DNA from 2 places in the Caballeronia sp. LZ043 genome. Region 2 is predicted to be linked to the other one. Evidence: riboswitches for the same ligand, from Rfam matches in the RefSeq annotation. Region 2 holds a riboswitch; the other holds the start of a gene.
The links. A riboswitch is a leader RNA that binds a small molecule or an ion and turns the genes downstream of it on or off. The one in region 2 is predicted to bind cobalamin.
Positions count from the first base shown of each region.

Region 1 (5,415 bases), on a different contig from region 2:
TGCGGCGCCCGGCCGCCACCTCGCGCCGCTCGAGGCGGCGGAGATCCCCGCATCGGTCGATGTGGTGATCGCCGCGACCACCAGCAAGACGCCGGTGTACACGGCGCCTCCGCGCGCCGGACGGTTGGTGATCGGCGTGGGCGCCTTCACCGCCGATGCCGCCGAGATCGCTGCTGACATTGTGCATGGCAGCGCGCTTTACGTGGACGATCTGGCCGGCGCCCGCCACGAAGCCGGCGATTTCATCCTGGCAGGCGTCGAGTGGGGCGCGGTGCGGGCGCTTGCCGAGGCGCTGGCGGCTCCGGTTTCGGCGGACGCCGCCCCCCGGCCCGTCATGTTCAAGTCGGTTGGCTGCGCGGCCTGGGACCTGGCGGCATGCCGCGTCGCGCGGGTGATTTTGTCGGAGGAAAGCCCGGGCGGGGGCTAATTGAAGCTGCTTGGAACGGTCCTTGCTGTCATTTGGCTTGATGACGAGGCGCGCAACGGCGTGTCCCTGCAATTCAGCCAGCGAACACACTCATGAAGAGTCGATACGACAGCAAGTGGCACCCCTGGATCCCCGCCCACGAGGACGGCCATGAAAGCGGCGGCGCGGCAAGCGCAAGCCGCCCGCCGCGCCCCACGCCCAATGCCGCGCCGCCCGCGGCTTACTTCATCTCGGTACTGGAACTGGCGACCGGCGAAAAGCTCGGCAACGACGAGCGTCTGCGCGCCGTGGCCATGCTCGAATCGCAGTTCGGCGCGGGCCGCCCGCGCACGCTGAAGGAGGCGGTGCGCATCTGCGCCGCGGCCATCGATTCGTCGACACTCCAGCGTATGGCGCGCGGCGCGAAGGCCTGACAGGAAGTTCTGACAAGCGCCTGTCGGCGAAGCGCGTTTTTTCATACGTGTGTAAAACGCGCGTGCTCCGGGCGCGAACGGACGGCTGAATGGACCGGTCGTTCGCCGGACCTCACTTGACCGTCTGGATCACTTCGAAGCCTTCGAACTCCGGATGTCCGAGGTAAAGCTGGCGCGTTTCCCCGCCCGCATTGCGGTGCGCGGCGCGGAACGCGTCGGAACGCGTCCAGTCGTCGAAGGACTCTCGGTTTGCCCAGATGGTGTGGCTCGAATAGAGCACATGGTCGTCCTTCGTGGGTCCCTTCAGCAGATGAAACTCCACGAAGCCCGGCACGTCCTTGAGATAGGTGTCGCGGCTGGTCCAGAGGCGTTCGAAATCGGCTTCGGCGCCGGGTACGATCTTGAAGCGGTTCATGGCGATATACATGTCGATGCAGTTCCTTTGTGGCAAGCGCGGTCAGACAACAAAAAATACTAGTCGCGTCCAAGTTCGACGATGGCATTGAACCCGCCGAAAAACATCCGTTGCGCATCGAAGGGCGGCTCGCCGGTTTCCATCATGGCCTTGAGGCGCGGGTCTTCCATCACCTTCGCATTGACGCGGTCGCGTTCCTCGCGCGACGCATAGACGATATACGAGAACACCACGGTCTCGCCTTCCTTCATCTGCACGCTCTGCGGGAAGGAGGTGAGCTTGCCGGGCTTCACGTCATCAGCGACAGCTTCCACGAACTGCAGCGCGCCGTGCTCCATCCAGATCTTGCCGGCCGCTTCGGCCATGGCCCGGTAGGCTTCGATCTTGTCGGACGGCACGGGTACGACGAATCCATCCACGTAATGCGCCATGTGTATCTCCTGAGCGGTTTGATAGCGGGCTCGCGCAATCGCTGCGCTGCATGCTTGGAGCGTCCTGCACGCGCTGAAGTTCAGGCCGGCGGGGGCAGGCTCACCGTCCAGTCCTGTGCGCTTCGACTGCGGGTCAGGACGGTGATGGAGCACGGCGCGAAGTTCATCGCATAGACGGAGGTCAGCGGCTTGCGCTGCGCATGCGCGACGGCCACCTTTACGACGATGCCATGCGTCACCACGATACAGCGCTCGCCGCGCATCTCGCGTTCGATCCGGTCGAGACCTTCGACCACGCGCACAGCCAGCATCCCGATGCTTTCGCCACCGTGCGGACGCGCCCGCGGATCGGTTAGCCATGCCCTGAGTTGCGCGGCTTCGCCATCGGCGAGTTCGCGGATGGAACGTCCGCGCCAACTGCCATAGTCGATGTCGTCGAAGGCGGCATCGATGTCGACATCAGGCGCGATGCACGCCGCCATCTCGCGCGCCGCGCGGGCCGGGCTGGAGATCACGCGCGCGGTGTCATCGGCGGGCAAGGGCGCGTGCGGGGTGTCATCGGCGGGTTCGTCGCCGACAGGAAAGCGGCCGGTTTTCATCGCGCGCGTGGCGGGGTGGCAGAGGAGAACGAGTTCCAAGGCAATCGGCGGTTCTGAGGTTATCGTTTTACTTTGCGGGCAATCGTCATAGAATGGCAAGCCTGCAGTGCGAGGAAGCCGGTGCAAACCCGGCACGGTCGCGCCACTGTAAGCGGTCCGTCAGCGCCATGAGGCGCGCCGCGAGTCAGACCCCGCTGCATGCTCTTCGTCAATCGGGACGCGCCTATCCCTGGAGAAACACCATGAATGCTTCCAACGCGCCGGGCTTTGCCGCACCGGTTTCCCCTTCCTTCGACGCACCCGTGCCGCTGCCGGTGCGCGAAGTCCTGCCCTGGGCCGTGTTCATCGGCCTGATCCTGCTGATCGCGATTTATTTCGTCGGCGCCGAACAAGGCGCGACGTCGATCTTCTCGGGCATGTACATCCACGAATTCGTTCACGACGGCCGGCATCTGCTCGGCTTTCCCTGCCACTGAGGGCGCAGCATGATTCGCACCCTGCTGATACGCGGCATGCTCGCGGGACTGGTCGCGGGCCTCATCGGCTTCGGCTTCGCGCGTGGCTTCGGCGAACCTTCGGTGGCGCAGGCCATCGCCTTCGAAGAGCAGCATGAGCATGCGGAGGCCGCGCCCGCACACGAGCACGGTCATGAAGCCGCCAATGCCTCCGCGAACGCGGACCAGAGCCACGATCACGGCGATGAAGAACTCGTCTCACGCGGCACCCAGGCGGGCCTCGGCTTGTTGACGGGCGTCGTCGTGTTCGGCACCGCGCTGGGCGGGATCTTCTCGCTCGTCTTCGCGTTTGCGTATGGCCGGCTCGGCGCGTTGCACGCGCGGGGCACGTCGGCGCTGCTGGCCTTGTTCGGCTTCGTGAGCGTGGCCATCGTGCCGTTCCTCAAGTACCCGCCCAATCCGCCTGCCGTGGGCAATGCCGCGACGATCGGACCGCGCACCGCGCTGTTCTTCACCATGGTGGCGATTTCGATTGCGGCCATGGTGTGGGCCGTGCGCTGGCAGCGGCGTCTGACGGCACGGCAAGGCGCGTGGAACGCAACGCTCGTCGCCGCGCTCGCTTACGTGGTCGTGATCGTGATTGCGCAGGTCGCGCTGCCGCACGTCGATGAAGTGCCCGAAGGCTTCTCGGCGTCCTTGCTGTGGAACTTCCGCGTGACCGCCATCGGTATTCAAGCGCTGATCTGGACGACGCTCGGGCTTTTGTTCGGTGCGCTGGCCGCGCGTGAACTCGAACGGCCGCCAGTGCGGAGAATGGCTGCGGCCTGAATCGTCAAATCGCCTGTACTGACATGACGAAGCCCGCGTTCCGTGAGGAGCGCGGGCTTTTTTGCTTAACGACGTTGTGCCGCGCGGCGGGCCAGCAGTTCATCGAAGAGCGCGCGCTTCGCGTCATCATCGAGCGAACGGAAGGTCTTGATCTCCTGGCGGCTTCTGAAACAGCCGAGGCACAGGCCGGTATCGGCGTCGAGCTTGCAGACGTTCGTACAGGGCGAGCCGACCGGTTCCTGCGTCATGGCGCGCTCGATGGTGAAGGCCAGGTCCAGCGGTGCTTGAGTGTCTTGCGTCATGAGAGCGAGGCGCCGCGAAACAGCGCGGCAGTTGCGGCCGGGTTCGACGGCCAGTAAGCGTGCATGTAGGTGGCCGTCACCGGTCCATGCCGATAGAGGGCTTCACCCTCGGCGCCCGTGGTCGCGTGTGCGGCCTTGAGCACGGGTTGCAGCGGGGTGTCGAGCGTCGAGTAGTGGAACGTGTGGCCCGTCATCGCGCCGTGCGCGGTGTCGATGCGCTGCATCGCGAGGCGCGACAGCTTGCGCTGCATGAAGGCCGCGCCGGGCAGGATGCCGAGCATTGCGTGCTGCGCGCCGTCGAGGACCGTGAGCGACTCGACGAGATACAGCATGCCGCCGCATTCCGCGACGACCGGCTTCGCTTGTTCGACATGCGCATCGATCGATGCACGCGTGCGCCGGTTGCCGGCCAGCGTGGCCGCGTGCAGTTCCGGATAGCCGCCGGGAAGGTAGAGCGCATCGGCAGCGGCGGGCACGGGTTCGTCGGCGAGCGGAGAGAAGCGCTCGATGCGCGCGCCCATCGCGGTCAGCAGATCCAGATTCGCCGGATAGATGAACGAGAACGCGGCGTCGTGCGCGACGGCGATGCGCACGCCTTCGAGAAGGCGCGGCGGCTCGGGCAGGGTCGCGTCGTCGAACTGCACGGGCGGCGGCAGGTCGCACAGCGAGGTCTGTGCGATGGCGTCGGCGGCGCGGTCGAGGCGTGCATCGAGGTCCGCGACTTCAGCGGGCTGCGTCAGACCGAGGTGCCGTTCGGGCAGCGCGATATCGTCGGCATTGGACAGATGCCCGCAGTAAAGCAGCCCTGCGGGAATGGTCTCGGACAACATCTGCGCATGGCGCGGCGACGCCACGCGATTGGCGAGCACGCCGTGGAACGGCACATCCTCGCGATAGCGCGCGAGTCCGAATGCGATGGCGCCGAAGGTCTGCGCCATGCCGTGTGCGCCGATCACCGCGAGCACCGGTACCTTGAATGCGGCGGCGAGGTCGGCGCTGCTCGGCGTGCCGTCGAACAGGCCCATCACGCCTTCGATCAGGATCAGATCGGCCTCGCGCGCCGCCTGGGCGAGCAGCGCGCGGCATGCGTCGAGGCCCACCATCGACAGATGCAATGAATACACGGGCGCGCCGCACGCGCGTTCGAGGATCATCGGATCGAGAAAGTCCGGGCCGGTCTTGAAGACGCGCACCTTCAGTCCGCGACGCGCGTGGTGGCGCGCCAGCGCGGCAGTGACCGTGGTCTTGCCCTGATGCGATGCACTCGCGCTGATGAAGAGGGCGGGACAGAGCGGCATCGCGTTCAGAACTCCACGCCGCGTTGCGCCTTCACGCCCTGCTCACGATACGGATGCTTGACGATCCGCATCTCGGTGACGAGATCGGCCAGTTCAACGAGGGCATCCGGTGCATGGCGTCCCGTCACGACGACATGCAGCATCGCGGGACGCGCCTTCAGCACGTCGAGCACTTCATCGAGCGGCAGGTACTCGTACTTCAGCACGGTGTTCAGTTCGTCGAGCACCACCATCTGGTAGTCACCGC
Region 1 covers NZ_JARUXT010000004.1:932,198-937,612, reverse strand. The annotation lists gene lhpI (bifunctional Delta(1)-pyrroline-2-carboxylate/Delta(1)-piperideine-2-carboxylate reductase) at 1-427, shown strand, start outside; gene QCE64_RS31830 (hypothetical protein) at 520-840, shown strand; gene QCE64_RS31825 (antibiotic biosynthesis monooxygenase) at 953-1,267, opposite strand; gene QCE64_RS31820 (DUF1428 domain-containing protein) at 1,315-1,686, opposite strand; gene QCE64_RS31815 (histidine phosphatase family protein) at 1,767-2,324, opposite strand; cobalamin riboswitch at 2,373-2,499, shown strand; gene QCE64_RS31810 (CbtB-domain containing protein) at 2,528-2,761, shown strand; gene QCE64_RS31805 (CbtA family protein) at 2,771-3,568, shown strand; gene QCE64_RS31800 (DUF1289 domain-containing protein) at 3,634-3,870, opposite strand; gene QCE64_RS31795 (cobyrinate a,c-diamide synthase) at 3,867-5,168, opposite strand; gene cobO (cob(I)yrinic acid a,c-diamide adenosyltransferase) at 5,174-5,415, opposite strand, start outside.
Region 1: it holds a riboswitch for cobalamin, as region 2 does, so the genes downstream of both, QCE64_RS31810 (CbtB-domain containing protein) here and QCE64_RS03070 (TonB-dependent receptor domain-containing protein) in region 2, are expected to answer to the same signal.

Region 2 (7,511 bases):
ATCGTCCTTCGTGTACGCGCCGCCGAAGGCATCGACGCAATCGGCCAAGCCGTCTTCGTGGAATGCGCCGGTCAGCACGAGCGTTGCGGCCATCGACAGGAGCACGGCGACGCCCGCCGGAAACACCCGCCATGCGGCCAGCCAGACCAGCGCCGCAACGGCGCCTACCAGCACGCCCACCAGCGGAAAATAGCGCGCCGCCGCGTTCAGATAGTCGCGCTCGAAACCGACCCAGCGCGGCACCGGCACGCGCGTGAAGTAGCCGAGCGCGGTGAAGAAGTAGCGCAGTTCGTCGAGCGGGCGCGGCATCTCAGCCGGCCTGATCCGACACGCCCGCCGACTCGAAGCTCGCCATTTCATCGAGGAAGGCGACGGCCGCGCGCAACACCGGCAGCGCGAGCGCCGCGCCGGTGCCTTCGCCCAGACGCAGGTCGAGTTGCAGCAGCGGCGCAGCCCCGAGATGCGCGAGCATGCGCCGATGACCGGTCTCGTCCGATGCATGCGCGAACACGCAGTAGTCGAGCACCTCCGGCGCGAGCGTCGCGGCGACCAGCAGCGCCGACGTCGCGATGAAGCCATCGACGAGGATCGTCATGCCCGCACGCGCGCCTTCGAGACACGCGCCGGTCATCATCGCGATCTCGAAGCCGCCGAAGGTCGCGAGGGTATCGACGGCATCGCCGGTATCGGCATGCAGCGCCAGCGCGCGGCCCAGCACCTCGCGCTTGTGCGCGAGACCGCGATCGTCGAGACCCGTGCCGCGGCCGACACAGTCGTCGATCGGCACGCCGCACAGGCGGCTCATCAGGCACGCCGCCGCCGACGTGTTCGCGATCCCCATCTCCCCGAAGCCGATCACGTTCGTGCCCAACGCCGCATGCCGGCGCACGCACGCCGCGCCGCGCGCGATGGCGTCCAGCGCGGTCGCGCGGGACATCGCGGGCTCGCGCGCGAAGTTGCGCGTGCCGGGGCCGAGCGACTCGCGTTCATAGCCCACGTCCGGACCTGCCTGCACAGCCGGAATCGGCGTCGCGACGCCCGCATCGACGATCTCCAGCGTCATGCCCACCGAGCGCGACAGCGCATTGATCGCCGCGCCGCCCGCCAGAAAATTCGCGACCATCTGCGCGGTCACTTCCTGCGGATACGAACTCACTCCCTCAGCGGCGATACCGTGATCGGCGGCAAACACGATCATCGCCGGACGCACGATGCGCGGCTTCGTCGTGCGCTGGATCAATCCCGTTTGCAGCGCGAGCGCTTCGAGCCGCCCGAGGCTGCCGCGCGGCTTGGTCTTCATGTCGATGACGCGGCGCAGTTCGGCTTCGAGCGAACGGTCGAGTGCGGGCGGGAGCGGGATGTCGTTGAGCGTGGACATCGATGTTCCTTCAGAAACGTGGGATGGAAGGCACGAGCGCCTCGTGATCGCCGTCGCGCAGCAGCGCCAACGGATAGCCGAACGCCGCGCTGGCGCGTTCCGGCGTGAGCACCTCGGCGACCGGGCCCGCACAGGCGTGGCCGCGGCCATCGAGCAGCAAGGCATGCGTCGCGAAGCGGCGCGCGAGATTCAGGTCATGGCACGAGAACACGACGGTGCGGGCGGGGCCGGTCGGCTGCGCGCCCGCCGCCGCGTGCAACGCATGCAGGCACGCGATCTGATGATGCAGGTCCAGATGCGCCAGGGGTTCGTCCAGCAGCAGCAGCGGCGCGTTCTGGCACAGCACGGCCGCGAGCGCGACCCGCTGCCGTTCGCCGCCCGACAGCGTGAGCACGTCGCGCGTCGCGAACGGCGCGAGGCCGAGCGCGTCGAGCGCCGCGTGCGCGGCGGCGCGATCGTCGGCGCTTTCCCAGCCCCAGCCGGTCAGATACGGAAAGCGGTTGAGCAGCACGGTGTCCAGCACACTGGCGCTGAAGGCGTCGTGGGTCGCCTGCGGCATCAGCGCGCGCACGCGTGCAAGCTCCGCGGCACGCCACGACGCAAGCGCGCGGCCATCGAGCGACACGCGGCCCGCCACCGGTGCGCTCAACCCGGCCAGCACGTGGATGAGCGTCGTCTTGCCCGCGCCGTTCGGGCCCGCGATGCACCACATCTCGCCGGGCACGAAGGTCTGCGTCAGGCCGTCGATCAATGTGCGCTCGCCGGCCCGCAGCGCGATGGCGTCGAGATGCAGGTTCATCGCGGTCTCCGCAGCAGCATCCAGAGGAACATCGGCACGCCGGCCAGCGCCGTCACCACGCCCACCGGCAACTGCGCGGGCGCGATCACGGTGCGCGCGGCGAGGTCGGCGGCCATCACCGCGAGACCGCCCGCCAGCGCGGCGGCGGGCATCAGCATGCGTTGATCGTTGCCGAACGCGAGCCGCAGCAGATGCGGCACGACCAGTCCGACGAAGCCGAGCGTGCCCGCCGTGGTCACGGCCGCCGCAGCCGCCAGCGATGCGACCAGGTAGGTACGCAGACGCAGCCGCGCCACCGGCACGCCAAGCGCCTGCGCGGCGCTGTCGCCGCGCAGCAGCACGTTCAGCTGCGGCGCTACGGGGAGAATCAGCAACAGCGCGAACACCAGCGCCAGCAGTGCGGGCCACGGCGTGGCGGCGCCGTCGAGATCGCCGGTCAGCCAGAAGATCATGCCGCGCAGGCGGTTTTCGGGCGCGACGCTCAGCATCAGCGTGATGAGCGCACCCCAGCCCGATGCAATCACGACGCCCGTCAGCAAGAGCCGCGGCGATGCGTCCTGCGTGCCGCGCCACAGATCACGGCGCGCCAGTCCAAGCACGAGGACGATCGATGCGAACGCGCCGGCGCAGGCGGCGAGATCGACGCCCCACCACGGCAAAGAGACCAGCATTGCCGCCAGCGCGAAGCTGGCCGCGCCGCCCGAGACGCCGAGCACGTAGGGTTCCGCCAGCGGGTTGCGCAGCAGCACCTGCAACAGCGCCCCGGCCAGCGCGAGCAGCGCGCCCGACGCAAAGCCCGCGAGGGCGCGCGGCAGGCGCAGCGTGAGCACGATGTCGTCGGCGATATCGGGCACGGCGGCGCGCGCATTGAAAAGCGCATGAGGCAGCGCATGAGGCAGCGCATGAGGCAGCGCATGAGGCAGCGCATGAAGCAGCGCCGCGAACGCGCGCGACGGCGGCAGCGCGACGCTGCCCAGCGCGAGCGAGGCGATCAGCACCGCGCACGCCGCGGCGGCGAGACAGGCCCAGATCGCGGCGGCGCGCGCGCCGTTCATGCCGCGCAACCGCTCAGGCGCGCGGCTCACGACGGATGCCAGCCCAGCGTGAGATAAACGCCGCGTCGCGGCGTGTTGTAGGCATACGCAAGCTCATAGTCCTTGTCGAAGAGATTGTCGACGCGCGCCGTGACGGTCCACGACTTCGAGATGTCATAGCGCGCCGACAGGTTCACGATGCCGTAGCCCGCCAGCGTCGAATCGTAATCGCTGCGCTGGCCGCTCACGAGCCACTCGCCGCCTACGCGCCAGCGCCCGATCGTGCGATGCGCGCTCAGCGTCGCGAAATGCCGCGCGCGTCGCGTCAGGTCCTGGTGATTCGTTTCATCGACGGGATTCTGGAACGTGACGCCCGCGCGCACATCCGTTCTGCCGACATGCCCCGCCCACGATCCCTCGATGCCCTGCACCTTCGCCCGCCCGACATTCTGCGCGGTGTAGTAGAAGCCGCCGTCGGACACGTAGTCGATCAGGTTCGAGTAGCGCGTCTGGAACAGCGTGACGCGCAATACCCCGAGTCCGCTCGACGCATACTGCAACGCCGCTTCGACCGAATGGCTGCGCTCCGGTTGAATCGACGGATTGCCGCTGAACGGATAGTAGAGATCGTCGAAGCTCGGCGCGCGGAACGAGGCCGCATAGCTCGCGCTCGCCTTCCAGTGCGCGTCGATGTTGTACGCGTAGCCGAGATAGTAGCTGTTCGCGCCGCCGAAATCGGAATACTGGTCGTGACGCAGGTTCGCCTGGAATTCGCTCGCGCCCAGATGGCCGACATAGCCCGCGAACACCGAGTTCACGTGGCGGTCGGGGGCGCTGAACTGATCGGAATCGAGCGTCTGGTCGAGGTGCTCGTAGCCGAAGAGGAACGTGTGCGCGTCGCTGATGCGGATGTCGTTCTGCCACGTGTACTGGCGGTTCTCGGAATTGAAGCGGCTCGTATAGACGCCGTTCTGCTCGATGTTCGCGCGGTCCTGGCCCTGCGCGATCGTGAAGTGCGTGGTCCAGTTGCCGGTGAGTTTGCCGTTGGCGAACACCGACGCCGAACGCACGCGGTTGTGCGATTCGTTGAGATCGGTCGGCTGGCCGTAGGCATCGTCGAAGCTGTTGATGCCGTTCGACTGCAGGAAGCGCACGCCCGCATCCCATTGCTCGTTGAACCTGTGGCGCAAGGTCGCAGCGACGCTCTCGTTCAAATAGCCGTTCGCGTTGGGATTCGCGCCGGGCGCGAGGTTCGGATCGATCGACGAAAAGCCGTCGGTCTTTTCGCGCGACACGTTCAGGCTGAAGGTGGTGCGCCCGTCCTGGTCCAGCGCGCCGTTCACGCCGGCGGACTGGCGCTGCGTGTGATAGCTGCCGAGCTCGGTTTCGAAGCTGAAGCGCGGCGGATGCGGCTCGCCCTCCTTCGTGAAGATCTGCACGACCCCGCCGATCGCGCTGGAACCATACAGCGCCGAGACATTGCCATTCACCACCTCGACGCGGCCGATCTGGTCGAGCATCACTTGCGACAGTTGCGCCGCGCCGAGCGATGCCGATTCGACCCGGACGCCGTCGATCAGCACGAGCGACTGCGACGACGATGCACCGCGAATGAAGAGTCCCGAGTTCGCGCCCGGTCCGCCGTTGCGCGTGACCTGCACGCCGGGCGCGAGCGCGATGAGGCCGAGTGCGTCGTCGGCGTTGCTGTCGGCAATGTCCTGTGCATCGAACAACGAGGTCTGCGGAATGGAATCGGCGAGCGGCTGCGCTGCACGCGTGGCAGTAATAACGACAGGCGCAAGCGTTTGCGAAGCGTCATCCGTGGCGGTGGTCGTCGCGGCTTGCGCGACGCCGGCGAGCGGCAGGAGAAAAGTGGCAGCGGCGAGGCCGCGACTGGAGAGGCCGTCCCGGACGGAGGCCCATGGCGATTGCATGACGAGTGTTCCCGTGGAGGATGAGCGCGGCCCCGCTCCCCGCGAGGTTCGATGCGCGACGAACGCGCCATGCCGTTCGGGATCATGCAGTGATCGTGCGATGACCGGCGGCAGGCGCGTGGCACTCTGGCCGGTATCCGGGCTGGCGACGCATCGTCCCGCCTTCCCGCGCATCATGCGCAGTGGCGTCGACACGTTTCTTGCAGAGGCCGACGAGCGGCCCGGCGTATGGATGGATCCATGCGCCCGCACTGCAAAAACGCGTATGAGACGACTTGCAACTTGCGTTGCGGTCGCTTACCGTTGCGGGGGCAGCACAGGTTGGCTCCGTCCTGTCTGGCCGCCGTTCACTTGTTCGGCTGCTTCGAGGACTTCGCTCCCTGTTTCCCGTTTGACTGCATGCGCGAGAGCCGCGCATGCGAGCACCAGAAGTGCGGCAAGTGTAGGAGCGCGGGTCGGGACCGTCAAGAAACGGCGAACCCTGGCGCGAAGGACAGCAGGCGGCGCGTGAAGATGCAAAGAACAAACGAACTCAGCGAGCGAGAATCAGCCTGACTGCATGCACGAGCAAATCAACGCTCGTGTTTTCTGCACACGAATGCATCGCGAGATGCGCGAGAACCCGGGGTTTGCGCGCAAGATCGCGTGCTGTTACGTCTCGAAACGAGACAATTATCGGTAGCTCCGTTGAACCGCGCTAAAATGCGAGGTCTTTAGAGGACGCAGCACATGCTCAACGAACTCGAATCACTGTCAGGAAACATCGGCCGGCTGATCCAGATCAGCGAGCGCCACAATCAGGCGCGTGCCGCGCTGCAAGAACAACTCGAGCAACTGCGCACCGAGTACGCCAATCTCCAGGCCGACCTCGCGCAAGTCCGCGAAGAACGCGACACGCTGCAGTCCGAACGCGATTCCCTCTCCGCCAAGATCGACGACGCGCAGGTCCGCCTCAACGCGATCCTCGAAAAGCTGCCGCGAGCAAAGTCCGCGCAGCACGGCGAAGCCGACAATCAACTCGATCTCCTCGAAGCCGATTCGCCGGAAGCGCATGAACATGCCCATGCGTCCGAAGCGGAATTGCACGGCGAGCATCATCAAGGAGAGAAGGCATGACGACCACGCAAATCGAAGTCTCCATTCTCGGGCAGCCCTATCGCCTCGCCTGCTCGCCTGAGACGGAAGGTGCGTTGCGCGAAGCCGTCGCACGCGTCGATGCCGAGATGAACAAGGTGCGCAACGCGAGCAACGTGCGCGGCACGGATCGCATCGCGGTGATGGCGGCGTTGTCGCTGGCGTCGGAATTGCTCAAGCTGCAGGACAGCGTGCGTCACGGCGAAGCCTTCCCCGCCGAGGAAATCCGTCGCACGATGCACTCGATGAACGAGCAGCTCGGCGCCGTCATTGCACAATACGAAGTGCAATAAAGCGCGTCGATGCGGTTGATCAAGCCGTGTTTGTGAAGGCTTAGCAAAGGCACAATCAGCGCGCCACGTCGATCGAAAAAAGAAACCGCACCGGGGCTGCAGAAGGCAAACGATTGGTGTAGAGTGACGTTTCCCTGCCTGGTACGCCAAGGTCATATATTCCTTGAACCAATGCTACATTGGCACGGTTGCGGAACCTTGCAACATGGGCGCGCGCGTCGCTAGTCCGATGTACCCGAAGTGTTGCTTACCGCGACCAATCTTGAACCCAGGTTCAGGATGCCGGCCTAGCGGCTATGGCGGGGACCTCATCTCAAACGGCATCGGTTTTCCCGATGCCGTTTTCATTTGCAGCAGTGCTTTTGCATTCCTCATTCCCATCGTCGATCACGCATAACGAACAACCATGCGCTACTGGCTGATGAAGTCCGAACCGGACGAAGCGAGCATCGATCACCTGGCGCACGCGCCGAAGAAAACCCTGCCGTGGACGGGCGTGCGCAACTATCAGGCGCGCAACTTCATGCGCGACCAGATGCAGGTCGGCGACGGCGTGCTGTTCTATCATTCGAGCTGTCCGGAGCCGGGCATCGCGGGTATCGCGAAGGTCTGCTCTACTGCCTATCCGGACCCCACGCAGTTCGATTCCAACAGCCACTACTACGATCCGAAGTCCACGCAGGAAACGCCGCGCTGGATGCTGGTCGACGTGAAGTTCGTCAAGAAGACGCCGCTGATTCCGCTCGCCACGTTGCGCGAGCATGCTGAACTCGCGGACATGCAGGTACTCGCACGCGGCAATCGTCTTTCGATCACGCCCGTCACCGATGCGCAATGGCGCTTCATTACCGAGCGTCTCGTCTAACAAGGAACTTACGACGCACGGGTGCCGCCTAAAGGCCGTCGCACATCATGCGACGCAATACGTGATTGCCTTTG
Region 2 covers NZ_JARUXT010000001.1:667,146-674,656, reverse strand. The annotation lists gene QCE64_RS03090 (adenosylcobinamide-GDP ribazoletransferase) at 1-309, opposite strand, end outside; gene cobT (nicotinate-nucleotide--dimethylbenzimidazole phosphoribosyltransferase) at 311-1,378, opposite strand; gene QCE64_RS03080 (ABC transporter ATP-binding protein) at 1,389-2,177, opposite strand; gene QCE64_RS03075 (FecCD family ABC transporter permease) at 2,174-3,262, opposite strand; gene QCE64_RS03070 (TonB-dependent receptor domain-containing protein) at 3,259-5,145, opposite strand; cobalamin riboswitch at 5,256-5,590, opposite strand; gene QCE64_RS03065 (ATPase) at 5,875-6,261, shown strand; gene QCE64_RS03060 (cell division protein ZapA) at 6,258-6,572, shown strand; RNA gene ssrS (6S RNA) at 6,701-6,882, shown strand; gene QCE64_RS03050 (EVE domain-containing protein) at 6,979-7,437, shown strand.